Regions from separate parts of the Paenibacillus sp. FSL R5-0887 genome, predicted to be linked through region 2. Evidence: riboswitches for the same ligand, from Rfam matches in the RefSeq annotation. Region 2 holds a riboswitch; each other region holds the start of a gene.
What was found. Region 2 has a riboswitch for thiamine pyrophosphate ahead of thiC (phosphomethylpyrimidine synthase ThiC). Riboswitches for the same ligand answer to the same signal wherever they lie in the genome.
Positions count from the first base shown of each region.

Region 1: linked by a shared signal. The riboswitch ahead of MKY14_RS25295 (ABC transporter substrate-binding protein) and the one ahead of thiC (phosphomethylpyrimidine synthase ThiC) in region 2 are both predicted to bind thiamine pyrophosphate.
Region 3: linked by a shared signal. The riboswitch ahead of MKY14_RS00345 (thiamine phosphate synthase) and the one ahead of thiC (phosphomethylpyrimidine synthase ThiC) in region 2 are both predicted to bind thiamine pyrophosphate.
Region 4: linked by a shared signal. The riboswitch ahead of MKY14_RS03705 (ABC transporter ATP-binding protein) and the one ahead of thiC (phosphomethylpyrimidine synthase ThiC) in region 2 are both predicted to bind thiamine pyrophosphate.

Region 1 is NZ_JBBOCE010000002.1:1,672,481-1,675,625, reverse strand. It holds gene MKY14_RS25305 (ABC transporter permease) at 1-49, opposite strand, end outside; gene MKY14_RS25300 (thiamine-binding protein) at 46-339, opposite strand; gene MKY14_RS25295 (ABC transporter substrate-binding protein) at 418-1,467, opposite strand; TPP riboswitch at 1,629-1,739, opposite strand; gene MKY14_RS25290 (hypothetical protein) at 1,898-3,145, opposite strand, start outside.
Region 2 is NZ_JBBOCE010000002.1:2,817,569-2,820,713, reverse strand. It holds gene thiC (phosphomethylpyrimidine synthase ThiC) at 1-1,500, opposite strand, end outside; TPP riboswitch at 1,604-1,713, opposite strand; gene MKY14_RS30380 (beta-galactosidase) at 1,785-3,145, opposite strand, start outside.
Region 3 is NZ_JBBOCE010000001.1:78,985-82,129, forward strand. It holds gene MKY14_RS00340 (SDR family oxidoreductase) at 59-931, shown strand; TPP riboswitch at 1,019-1,120, shown strand; gene MKY14_RS00345 (thiamine phosphate synthase) at 1,234-1,839, shown strand; gene thiS (sulfur carrier protein ThiS) at 1,878-2,081, shown strand; gene MKY14_RS00355 (thiazole synthase) at 2,137-2,904, shown strand; gene thiH (2-iminoacetate synthase ThiH) at 2,938-3,145, shown strand, end outside.
Region 4 is NZ_JBBOCE010000001.1:822,508-825,652, forward strand. It holds gene MKY14_RS03700 (ABC transporter permease) at 1-433, opposite strand, end outside; gene MKY14_RS03705 (ABC transporter ATP-binding protein) at 414-1,109, opposite strand; TPP riboswitch at 1,308-1,411, opposite strand; gene MKY14_RS03710 (amino acid ABC transporter substrate-binding protein) at 1,634-2,470, shown strand; gene MKY14_RS03715 (amino acid ABC transporter permease) at 2,524-3,145, shown strand, end outside.

The sequences.
Region 1 (3,145 bases), 1.1 Mb from region 2:
AGACGACCGCCACAAGGGGCGGCCATATTAGCTTCCAGGTCGATCTCACGGCCGATATTTCTCCGTCAATTTATCCATGCTGATTCCGTTAGGATTATGAGCGATTTTGATCTGCGAAATTACGCTTGGACTGCCTGCTTCGATCAACGCCTCCTGCATCTGACGCACAACCTCCAGCAGCTCGCTAAGCTCACCTTCCATTGTGGTTTCCAGTGGATTCACTTGATGTTTAACGCCGGATTTCTGAATGACCTCAATCGCTTTATCTACGTATGGGATGGAATCCTCATTGTTCGGAGTTTTTGGAATTACTTGAATGCTTAGTAGGGTGTTAGCCACAATAATCAATCCTCTCATTTTATAAGGTAAGTTCAAAAAGCCAACTTTGATAACGAAGTAATTCATTACAATTGTTGTTTACTCCGCCGGTAAAAAATCATTACTGAATGCACTAGCAGCATCCAGCGGTTTATCCAGCAACTTCAGATCATACATCCAGTCGCCGTAATTTTGCCAGACCTCGGTTTTTTGCTCGCCCCAGCGGGCAGCATCGTCCTTGTATTTTGGGCTAAGCCATTTTTGGCTAGCTAGGACAAGGTCGGCGTCCAGGTCAGGAACGGCCTTCGATAACATACCGGCAGCCTCTTCCGGATGATCTATGGCATATTGATAACCTTTTGATGTGGCTTTCATGAAGGCCTTCACCAGATCAGGATGATCTGCAATTTGCTTCTCACTCGTCGTCAGCACAGGCGTGTAATAATCGAGCTGCGGCGCATAATCCTTTAAGTACAGCATATCCAATGGCTCGCCACGCAACTCAGCCTCAACACCAGTCCAAGCGTAGAAAATCCAGGCGAAATCAATGTCACGTTTGACGGCGGTAAAATAATCAGCTTCACCGATACTGATCAGCTTCACCTTTTTCACATCGCCACCTTCAGGATCCATGATAGCTTTCATGGCTGCTTCTTCGGCCGGTGAGCCCCAGCCTCCGTAGGTTTTACCTTCAAAATCCTTTGGTGATTTAATATTGCGATCTACTGGAGCAGCGAATCCCGACGTATTATGCTGAATAATAGCTGCTATCGAGACAAGGGGCACGCCTTGTAGACGGGCTAGCGTTAATCCTTCTTGGGCGCTGATGCCAAATGCGGCTTCGCCAGAAGTAACCATAGTATCAGAACCCGCTGCGCCTGGCTGAACGATCTCGACGTCCAGACCTTCTTCAGCGTAGTAACCAAGATCCTTAGCTACGTATAGACCGGTATGATTTGTGTTCGGTGTCCAGTCGAGTGCGACTTTAACTTTGGTGAGCTCTTTTGGAGCATCCGTCCCAGCCGAAGCAGTTGGATCAGTAGCATTTGCTTTGTTTCCGGCTGTATTCCCATTGTTGCTGCCGCATCCGGCAATGGCAAGAATGAGTACACAGGTGAGGCACAACGTAAGTGCTTTTTTAAGGTGCATGTCTTCTTCTCTCCTTTAAGGTTACAAGAATCCCGTCTTCACAACATGAACCGTAAGTTGTAGTATGTACGTTTTTCTACATCTTTTAGTGATCTTACAAAAAAAGCGCCCCGAGTGATCGGGACGCTGGCTTGGCGCAAGGTTAGTTAAGGTCACAGGGACCAGAACCAATTGGCGATTCCTACGCTGGCATTATCCAGATCAGGTATAAGGGTCAGTATCTTGTGGGATACAATCTCAGCCGGCCAATTCCAGCACCCCTGGTTCTATGAAGTTAACGGGTATTTCTATGTGCAATATAAGTAAGCATAAGTTTTGTACCCATACTTTATATCTTATATTTCTCGCATACGGTGTATTATAGACGGCTGTACTCGGAATGTCTAGTAGTGCACTCCTGAATTTTTCCAATCCAGTAGTTTCTTTTTTGCTAGTCTAGATCTTTATATTTCTTGCGGTGACGCCGTTTAAGCTCACTAACCAGCGCCCCTAGCGTGAGGACAACGCTGATCAGAATCCCGCTCATGATCACGAAGAGGGCAAGAAATTCAAAGGGAGAATAACCAATCATTTTACTCCATTGAATCTTTCCATCCAGATCGTCAATGACCTGATTCATGCCGTAAATCCCGCTTACTACCGTAAATACAGTAAGAATCATCAGCAGATTATCCCGTCGCTTGGATTGAAACTTATCCTGATACTGAAACAGGTCATTTAAGGTTTCTTTCACTTCCTCGAACAAAGCATCGTTTCCGTATACTTTACGCAGCTGAAGAAATATCTCCCGGCCCTGCGACTGGGAAATCAACTCCAAGAAGTAGAACTTTGCCGAGAACTTATTAATGGAGTAGATTAGATTGTCTATTTCCTCATAATCATGATTAATCCGAAGTCGGGAGTGCATATTGGCTAGCTTTAGCAGAACGATTTTGTGGAAAATATTGAGTAAAAATCCGTAATAATATTGCCCGTACATCTGGTTGGCTAGACTAACAGCAATCTCCTGTTCAGCGCGGGTCATGCAGCAAAAGGTCTGCTCATTCATCATATAATACGTGTCTGGACCCCAGCGATTATAGGAGTGTTCATGACAATAGTTCGCAATATATGCTGGATCGCTGGCACTGGCATAGGGCTTTCCGTTCAGATCAATTCCATCAAGCTGTGAGGCACGATAGCGCAGATTTACACTAATCTCATCAGAGCTTTCTTCATTCTGAAAGCCATAAAAAGCTTGCACCTGCATTCTTTCATCTACGAAAAAAGGAAGGGTCTCGAAATAAGCCCCATTGATATCCGATTGATCCAGATATGGCTCCAGTCCATCCACCAAATTTCGGAAGACAAAATCCTCTACCATCTCATAGGTCTGTTCCCCGCAATGAATATAAGTGTAATCATCCTGTATGAAGGTATTCTCTAGCGCACGGAAACGATCTGCGAATTCTAGGGCAATACTAAAGGGAATTGAATCCCCCTCCAGCTGGACACGTATCGTCACGAATCCAAGCTGAAAAGGGCATATGAATATATCCGTCGAGAGAATTTTGAAAAATATAGATTGCTGCGGAATCTCCAGAATGCAGTCGAGATTATTTACTCTGGAAAAACGGCGAAACGAGTCGGCATCCTTCCTGCGTGGAAAAAGGACATGTGCAGCAAACGGTAAATAGGT
Region 2 (3,145 bases):
GGCTTTCGAAAGAGCATTATCCCGGTCTTGTGCTCCTTTATGCCCTTTCGCCAAATCTGCGGCATGAGCCGCTATTTTATAAGTAATGACCCCTATACGTACATCTTCCTTATTAGGCAGGCCAAGATGTTCCTTCGGAGTTACGTAACATAACATAGCTGTACCGAACCAACCAATCATCGCTGCACCTATAGCAGAGGTAATATGATCATAACCAGGCGCAATATCTGTAGTCAGTGGACCTAATGTATAAAAAGGGGCTTCGTTACAAGTTTCAAGTTGCTTATCCATATTCTCTTTAATCAAGTGCATCGGCACATGTCCTGGACCCTCTACCATCACCTGTACATCATGACTCCAAGCTATAGCTGTTAATTCACCTAACGTCTCTAACTCGGCAAATTGTGCTTCATCATTCGCATCAGCAATCGAACCCGGACGTAATCCATCGCCTAGGGAAAAAGAAACATCGTACAGCTTCATGATTTCACATATCTCTTCAAAATGTGTATATAAAAAGTTCTCTTGATGATGCGCAAGACACCATGCCGCCATGATGGAGCCACCTCTTGAAACAATGCCTGTCATACGTTGTGCAGTCAACGGGATATAACGAAGCAGAACCCCCGCATGAATGGTAAAATAATCAACCCCTTGCTCCGCTTGCTCAATGAGCGTATCACGGTATACTTCCCACGTTAAATCTTCCGCTTTCCCATTCACTTTTTCCAACGCTTGATAGATAGGCACCGTTCCAATAGGAACAGGAGAATTACGGATGATCCACTCGCGTGTCGTATGAATGTTTTTACCTGTTGAGAGATCCATTATATTATCTGCACCCCAGCGGGTGGCCCATCTCATCTTCTCTACCTCTTCCTCTATGGATGAGGATACTGCGGAATTTCCTATATTGGCATTGATCTTCACTAAAAAATTGCGTCCAATAATCATTGGTTCACTCTCTGGATGATTGATATTCGCTGGAATGATGGCGCGGCCGCGGGCTACTTCATCTCTTACAAATTCCGGTGCCACATTCTCACGAATCGCAACGTATTCCATTTCCGAAGTAATAATCCCTTTGCGTGCATAATGCATTTGAGAGACATTACGCCCCTTTTTCGCTCGCAAAGGTTTTCTATGGAGCGCTGGAAACACTTCCGCCACAGCTTTTCCCGTTGCATTCCCGTTATCTTCAGGCTTCATGGTTCTTCCTTCGTACGCTTCCGCATCCCCTCGTTCCTCAATCCAGCTTAGACGATTGGGCTCTAACCCCTGACGAATATCAGTATGAATATTAGCATCCGTGTAAGCCCCGCTTGTGTCATAGACATGAATTGGGGCATTCTCCTCTTCGCCGTCTATGCCCGCAGTTGGACTAAGTGAGATCTCCCGCATAGGCACCTGAATATCAGGCCGTGAACCCTTTACATACACTTTTTGACTTGCTGGAAAAGCTGATAGATTGATTGGATCGTTGTTCAATTCGCTTGTCATCTCAATTCCTCCTATAAGGTGATTTGATCAAGCGGAGACGGTCTACTCCCCCACAAATAGAAAAGGCCACATCTGTATAAGATGCGGCCTTAGAGTAGACAAATAGAAATAGAACTCCATTTCCTCCGCTGGCATTATCCAGATCAGGTTTGACGGTCGATAGTTATAACTATCCTCTCAGCCTGGTCCCACCAAGCTCCCGTGACTATATAATTGCTACTTCAAAGTATAACCGAAAAGAGAAAATTATCCAAATCTACTCAAATGTGAGATCAATGTATACGTTAGTTTAACACCAATACCCCAAATCCTTCCAGAAGCACCTCGCCCGACAATGTTGTGCCGCTCAGTAAATCTGTTTTGGTCTCATGAAGATGGATCGTGACAGGAGTCTCACTATAATTAAGCAAAAAAGCATAACTGGAAGAAGCTCCGGTACGGACTTGCAGTTCTACCTCTTCTGGGAGCTCCAGCCAATCTGCTGGTGATTGTAGATCAATTAAATTTATGATCTCAGCCGCTGCCTGTTCATTAAATACGGCTCCGTAATACCAAACCTCACCCTTGCCGCGACGATTTCTAGTTACCGCCGGTTTTCCCGCATAATAATCAGAGGCGTAGACCGCCATCACTTCAACCGAAGCTTCCTCTATTTTGAGAATATCATTAAAGTCATCTGCTCCTGTAACGACTTCGGTCACGCCCGACCAGCTAATTGTTGTTGGCTGACGACTGCCCTTAACCATTGTGAATTCTTCAACTGTGATCCCGCATAGATCCTTAGCAGCACCTGGGAAAGGACGCATATAACATTGTCCGCGCTCATCCTTATAGCCGGTTCTACAGCCGAAGATCAGTTTGCCGCCTTGCTGAACATATTCATCCAGCAGTGCTGCTGTCTCATCTGTCATAATCGCTGGGTGAGGATAGATAAGCACGTCGTACCTTGCAAGCTCCTCCAGCGTTGTTTTTTTGCGTAAATAGAGTACGTCATTCGGGATATGCTTCCGCTGAAGCGCCTTGTACCACTCCTTATTGCTCTTCCACATAAACGGGCCATGCCAAACATCGTATTCTCCATCCCACTCATTGTCATAATCACGAACAATAGCAATGTTAGCCTGATTACGAGTACCGACAAACGCATGACCTGCTGCTGCCAGCTCCTGACCGATCTGCCCCGCTTCCCGCACTCTCCGGTTAGGCTGATTATGATAGTCATTGATTCCATGCCAATAAATTTCATTGCCCATCGTAGCTGTCCGCCAGCGGAAATATAACACCATATCTGCTCCATGAGCGATCGACTGATAGGTCCATAACCGCATCTGCCCGGGCTTTGGAGAAGGCATATCCATCCGGTTCACCCAGCCACCCGGGCCCGACTGCTGCTCCATAATGCAGAAATTCGGGGATATCGAACGAACAACAGATAACGACAGTCCCCAGCCTCTATCATTCAGCGGATTCCGCTCATTCGGGTCATAAAAAATAGTAGAGAACTGAGGATAGGAATCATAGCTGAAGAAATCCAACAGTTCATCCGTCATTTCATGGCTATCGAGATGCCCGAACAGACCGTTCGTGGTTACCCACTGCTTAGGGGCAAGTTTACGGATGATATCCGCTTGGTTTTTGGCAAAAG
Region 3 (3,145 bases), on a different contig from region 2:
TGCCATCCTAAGACGATCAGTTAACTATCAATTTGCTTAACGAGAGGAGATAGGGAAGATGTCAGGCAACAATAAACAAGCTACAAAAACCTTACCCCCACAGGAGCAGCATCATCAGCCAGGGATTGAGAGTGAAATGACGCCGCTGCCCAAATACGAGCCGGCAAATTATAAAGCAGCAGGTAAACTGCAAGACAAGGCGGCGTTAATTACCGGTGGAGACAGCGGAATTGGGCGTGCAGTTGCTGTGCTTTTTGCTAAAGAAGGCGCTGATGTGGTCATTTCATATCTTAATGAACACTCAGATGCAGAGGAAACTAAACGTCAGGTCGAGCAGGAAGGCCGCAAATGTATCCTAATTCCAGGTGATATCGGTGACGAGAAATTCTGTAAGGATCTTATTAAACAGACGGTGGAGGGCTTAGGAAAGCTTGATATTCTCATCAATAACGCGGCAGAGCAACATCCGCAAGCTAAGATCGAGGATATTACTTCCGAGCAGCTTGAGCGTACTTTCCGTACGAATATATTTGCGATGTTCTATTTAACAAAAGCAGCTATGCCTCATTTAAAAGCAGGATCTACAATTATAAATACAACTTCAATTACCGCTTATCGCGGAAGCCCGCAGCTGCTGGACTATTCATCAACTAAAGGAGCTATTCTTAGCTTCACACGATCCTTGTCCACGAATCTGGCAGAGAAGGGCATACGGGTAAACGGTGTTGCACCAGGTCCAATCTGGACACCGCTGATTCCCTCTACCTTTGATGCAAAACAGGTTAGCGAGTTTGGAGGTACACAGCCTATGAAACGGCCTGGACAACCAGAAGAGCTGGCACCAGCCTATGTATATCTGGCCTCTGACGATTCCAGTTATGTGACTGGACAGGTTATTCATGTAAATGGTGGCGAGGTAGTAAACGGTTAGATCAGTACAGCTAATGTGAATAAATGGGTGTATTTCAATAAAAAAATATGTTACTATAAACCACGTTAGCATTTTAAAATTGTATATTTATGTCACTAGGGGTGCCGATTGGCTGAGACGGAATGGATTTCCGGACCCTTTGAACCTGATCTGGTTAAGACCAGCGTAGGGAAGTGGAGAACGAATTTCTGTTGTCGGGCTATTTGTAGTGCCGTCTATATACAGATTCTGACTGCCTTCCTTACGGGGGGCAGTTTTTTTGTTTTTTACTGACCTACAGGGAAGTGAGAGAGGAGATCGTGATGTTGCAAGCTGAGATCCATCTAATATCAGACGGCAAGCTACAGCTGAGACATTTTGTTGAACTAGCTGTCACGGTGCAGACATGGGTCGATTATATTCACCTGAGAGATAAGCAATGTCCTGCATGCGAACTGCTCGCTGCGGCACAGCAGCTGTTGGCTGCCGGTATGCCCGCTACCAAACTGATAATCAACGACCGGATCGATGTAGCATTGGCAGCTGGTGCCGCGGGGGTTCAGTTGGCTTGGCACAGTCTGAGTCCGGTTACAGCCCGGCGAATTGCACCTCAGCTTCGGCTGGGGAGATCGGTTCATTCTCCGGAAGAAGCGGCGAATGCCTCAGAGCAGGGAGCTGATTATTGCTTGTTTGGTCATGTATTTCCCTCGGATAGCAAGTTAGGGCTGCCCGCACGTGGGTTAGAGCTGCTTGCAGAAACGGTGGAGACCAGCTCTATTCCTGTAATTGCGATTGGAGGAATTAGCCCCGCTAATGCGGCGCAGATCATTAGACAAGGTGCGGCAGGAGTTGCTGTGATGTCCGGTATTTGCGGAGCGGATGATCCTTATGAGGCCGCCAAAGCTATTCATAAGGCGGTTCATTCATAGCCTGGAGGTAACAGCATGGGCGAAGGGGGTGATTCAGAATGAAGCTGTTGATTAACGGGAAATCCGCAGAGTGTTCTGGTGGTATTCAAACTATAGCTGATTTGATCAGTCTTCCTGAGTGGTCGGGTCGTCTGATGATCATTGAGCTGAATGGAGAAATTGTCAGTAAGGAGAATTATGAAAGTACTGCTCTGAGCGAGGATGATCGTTTGGAACTGGTGCACTTTGTTGGTGGGGGTTGAGATGGAGCGGTATAGAATTTTGAGAAATTTATACGAACCAAAGGGAGGTAATTTCATGCATGACCCGTTACATATTGGCGGCATCGAATTAACCAGTAGATTATTTATCGGAACCGGAAAATATAGCCGGAATACGTTGATCCCCGAAGTGATCGCAAGCTCTGGTTCTCAGGTGATTACTGTAGCGCTTCGCCGAGTGGACCCGCAAGGTGGAGCAGAAAATATCATGAACCACATTCCCGGTCACATGACTCTTCTGCCTAATACCTCAGGAGCGCGTACAGCGGAAGAGGCAGTCCGTATTGCAAGATTAGCAAGAGCTGCGGGACTGGGGAACTGGGTCAAGATCGAAGTGATCAATGATCAGAAATACCTGCTTCCAGATAATCTGGAGACCATACGAGCTACAGAGATTTTAGCAGCGGAGGGTTTTGTAGTACTGCCTTATATGAGTCCGGACCTTTCGGCTGCTTTACGTCTGAGAGATGCCGGTGCTGCTGCTGTGATGCCGCTTGGTGCGCCGATCGGGACGAATCGCGGCCTGCGCACTAAGGAGCTTGTGCGTATTCTTATTGAAGAAGTGAATTTGCCGATTATTGTAGACGCCGGAATTGGCAAGCCCTCGGAAGCGGCGGAAGCAATGGAGATGGGGGCCGCTGCTGTTCTGCTTAATACGGCTATTGCAACGGCACGTAATCCGCTCGTCATGGCGGAAGCGTTCCGCGAGGCGATAGCCGCTGGCCGCAAAGCTTATTTGGCAGGACTCGGTCCTGTAGAAGAAGTTGCTTTTGCTTCGTCACCGTTGACTGGATTTTTGAACTGAATTTGATAGGTCACGAAAGGAGGGAAGATTAGCATGAGCTTTTTTGACACACTGGCCCGCTTGGAGCAGTATCCTTATGAGCAGCTGTGGAAGGAGTTCCGGGAGGATGACGTTAAGCGGGCGCTTGGAAAAGACAAGCTGAACGAAAATGATTTGCTGGCATTGCTCTCTCCGGCAGCAACGCCGCTGCTAGAGGAGATGGCGTTGGCTGCACAGCGACTGACCCGTGCACATTTTGGTT
Region 4 (3,145 bases), on a different contig from region 2:
ATGTACTCACTACGACTGGAAAAAAAGCCGTCAAAAACACCACAGCCACTTTGCTCCACAGCGTATATCCGAACCACATAATAAAAATGGGGGATAGCGCAATTAATGGGACCGTCTGGCTAATGATAAGGAAGGGATAGATGGCCTTTTCTACGGGGCGAAACAGGAACATTCCAATGCCCAGCAATACACCAAAAATCACAGAAAGGACAAAACCCACCAGTATCTCCTGTAACGTCGCCAATAAATGCTGTCCAAATAATAATTGCCTGTGCTCGATCAATGCGATGCCAATAGATGAAGGTGCAGGGAGAATAAAGGCTGGAATCAAGTGAAGGCGAACAGCTGACTCCCAGATTACAAGAATGAGCAGTACCAGAAGAAGGAAGGGACCATAGTTGTCTAGATGTTTTTTAAAAGGTATAGGTTGCATGCAATCTTCGCTCCAACTCTGCCCGTAGTGCTATAAACCGGGGTTCATAGTTCATCTTATAATGTCTTGGTTTTGGTAGATCGACATTGATCTCCTGTAATTCGCTGTGCGTACCGCCAGATAATAAATAAATCCGGTCACTGAGCAATAGTGCTTCTTCCAGATCATGAGTGATGAGCATAATCGTCTGATTCAGTTCACCCCATAACTCCAACAGCCAACGGTGTATCTCACGTTTGGTCATGGCATCGAGAGCGCCAAAGGGCTCATCCAGCAGCATAAGACCACTTCCGTCTCCAGCCACTAAGGTGCGCAGAAATGCTACTCGCTGTTTCATACCTCCCGAAAGTTCATGGGGATAAGCCTTCTCTACATCTGTTAAGCCGAAGCGGGCCAACATTTCCCGAATCTGAGTGATCGTTTTCTGTTTACTAAATCTGGGCTTGATCTCCCAGGGCAAAAGGCAGTTGTCGAGCACCGTTCTCCAAGGCAGCAATAAATCCTGCTGAGGCATATAAGCGATCTGACCTAAACGACTAGCGGTTGAGGGGAGCGTAGGGAGTTTTATTTTTCCATGAGTAGGTTCGAGTAAACCGGCAACCGTTTTGAAAAATGTGCTTTTCCCGCATCCGCTAGCACCTACTACGGAGACGAATTCCCCTTGCCTGATATCCATGGATAGATTTGCGAATACAGGGGGTTGTTCAGTTTCCGGAAAAGAGTAGGTTAGGCCTTGAATAGATAAAATGGTCGTGATGATCTAACCTCCTAATATTTTTGTGGAGCGTCTAAACAAATAAAGACCCATCCATTTCCAGAGGAAATGAATGGGTCAAAAAGTTCATTCTGCATAATAACACTTAACATGCTTGATGAAAATTCTGCTCCACTTCCCTCCGCTGGTATGATCCAGATCAGGTTCCAAGGGTCCGGAGCTTGAAGCTCCGTCTCAGTCGGCCGACTCCCCTAGTGAAATAACAGGTCCATATTAATTTGTTTATAAATATACCATATCTTTCTGAGAAGTAAAGAGAGAAAGAAGTGAAGGATTAATCCAAGATTGGGTAAGATATAAGTAGAAATCTAGTTAATATTACAATTCCGATGTATATAATCGGAAAAAAGTATTGACGATCATGTGATGGCAGTGTACTATTCAATTTACCGGAAAAAAACCGGATAGAGAGAGGGGATTTAATAATGAAAAAATGGAGTTTAACTATTATATTGGCGTTAACCGTGGTTCTTGTAGCGGCTTGCGGCAATAATTCGAATACCAATACGGCTGCTGAACCAACAGCTGGAACGAATGGTGGAGCAGCATCTTCAGCGCAAAACAGTTTGGAGGCTGTGAAGGCCAGCGGCAAATTGCGGATAGGTACAGAAGGGACTTATGCACCTTTTACTTATCATGACACTGCGGGGAAATTGACGGGTTTTGACGTGGAAATTGCCGAAGAAGTAGCCAAACGTTTAGGTGTTGAAGCTGAATTTTTTGAAACTCAGTGGGATGGTATTTTTGCTGGGATGGATGCGAAACGGTTTGATGTCATTTTTAATGAAGTTTCCATTAACGAAGATCGCAAAGTGAAGTATGATTTCTCTGAACCCTATATTGTATCCAAGGCAGTATTGATCGTGAGCGAAAACAATGAGGATATTAAGACCTTTGCTGATCTAAAGGGTAAAAAAGCCGGACAATCCCTGACCAGTAACTTATCCGACATCGCTCGTGAGAACGGTGCTGAAATCGTAGCTACGGACGGTTTCAATCAAGCGATGGACCTGCTGACTTCGGGACGTATTGATGCAACTGTGAATGATGGCTTGTCTTATCTGGATCTGAAAAAACAAAAACCAGATGCAAAAATTAAAGTGGTTGATGAGATTCCTGAAGGCTCACAAAGTGCCGCGGTATTCCTGAAAGGCAATGATGAGCTGGTGAATGCGGTCAGTGATGCGATTAAAGAGATGAAAAGTGATGGAACGTACTTGAAAATTTCCGAGAAATACTTTGGAGCTGACGTTTCAAAATAATACAAGGCTAGCAAGGCTAATTAAGCCTAGAAGCTAAAAAGGATGTCTGAATAATGGATGACCGCAAAATACAAATTTTCTTAGATACACTGCTACCCCTGCTTAAAGCCGGGGTGGCTTTTACCATTCCGTTGGCGCTACTTTCCTTTGTGCTTGGATTGATTTTGGCGATCCTAACCGCGTTGGCACGTCTTTCACCGTGGGTAATTCCGAAGCTAATCGCCCGTTTTTATGTATGGGTCATTCGGGGAACCCCGTTGTTAGTGCAGCTATTTATTATATTTTATGGTTTGCCGGCTGTTGGTATTGTACTCGACCCTTTCATTGCCGCCACCATTGGATTTACCCTTAGCGTAGGGGCTTATTCATCGGAAATCGTACGCGCTGCTATCCTGTCGATACATAAAGGCCAGTGGGAAGCTGCCTTCTCAGTCGGGATGACTCGTGGGCAGGCTCTGCGCCGCGTAATTCTGCCACAAGCTGCACGCGTTTCTGTACCGCCGTTATCCAATTCTTTTATTAGCTTGGTCAAAGATACATCGCTTGCAGCGATCATCACCTATACGGAGATGTTTAGAACTGCTCAGCAGGTAGCCTCTACCACTTATGAGCCTCTGCTGGTATACTCCGAAGCAGGATTGTTTTATTTAGTGTTCTGTTCTGTGCTGTCGGCGC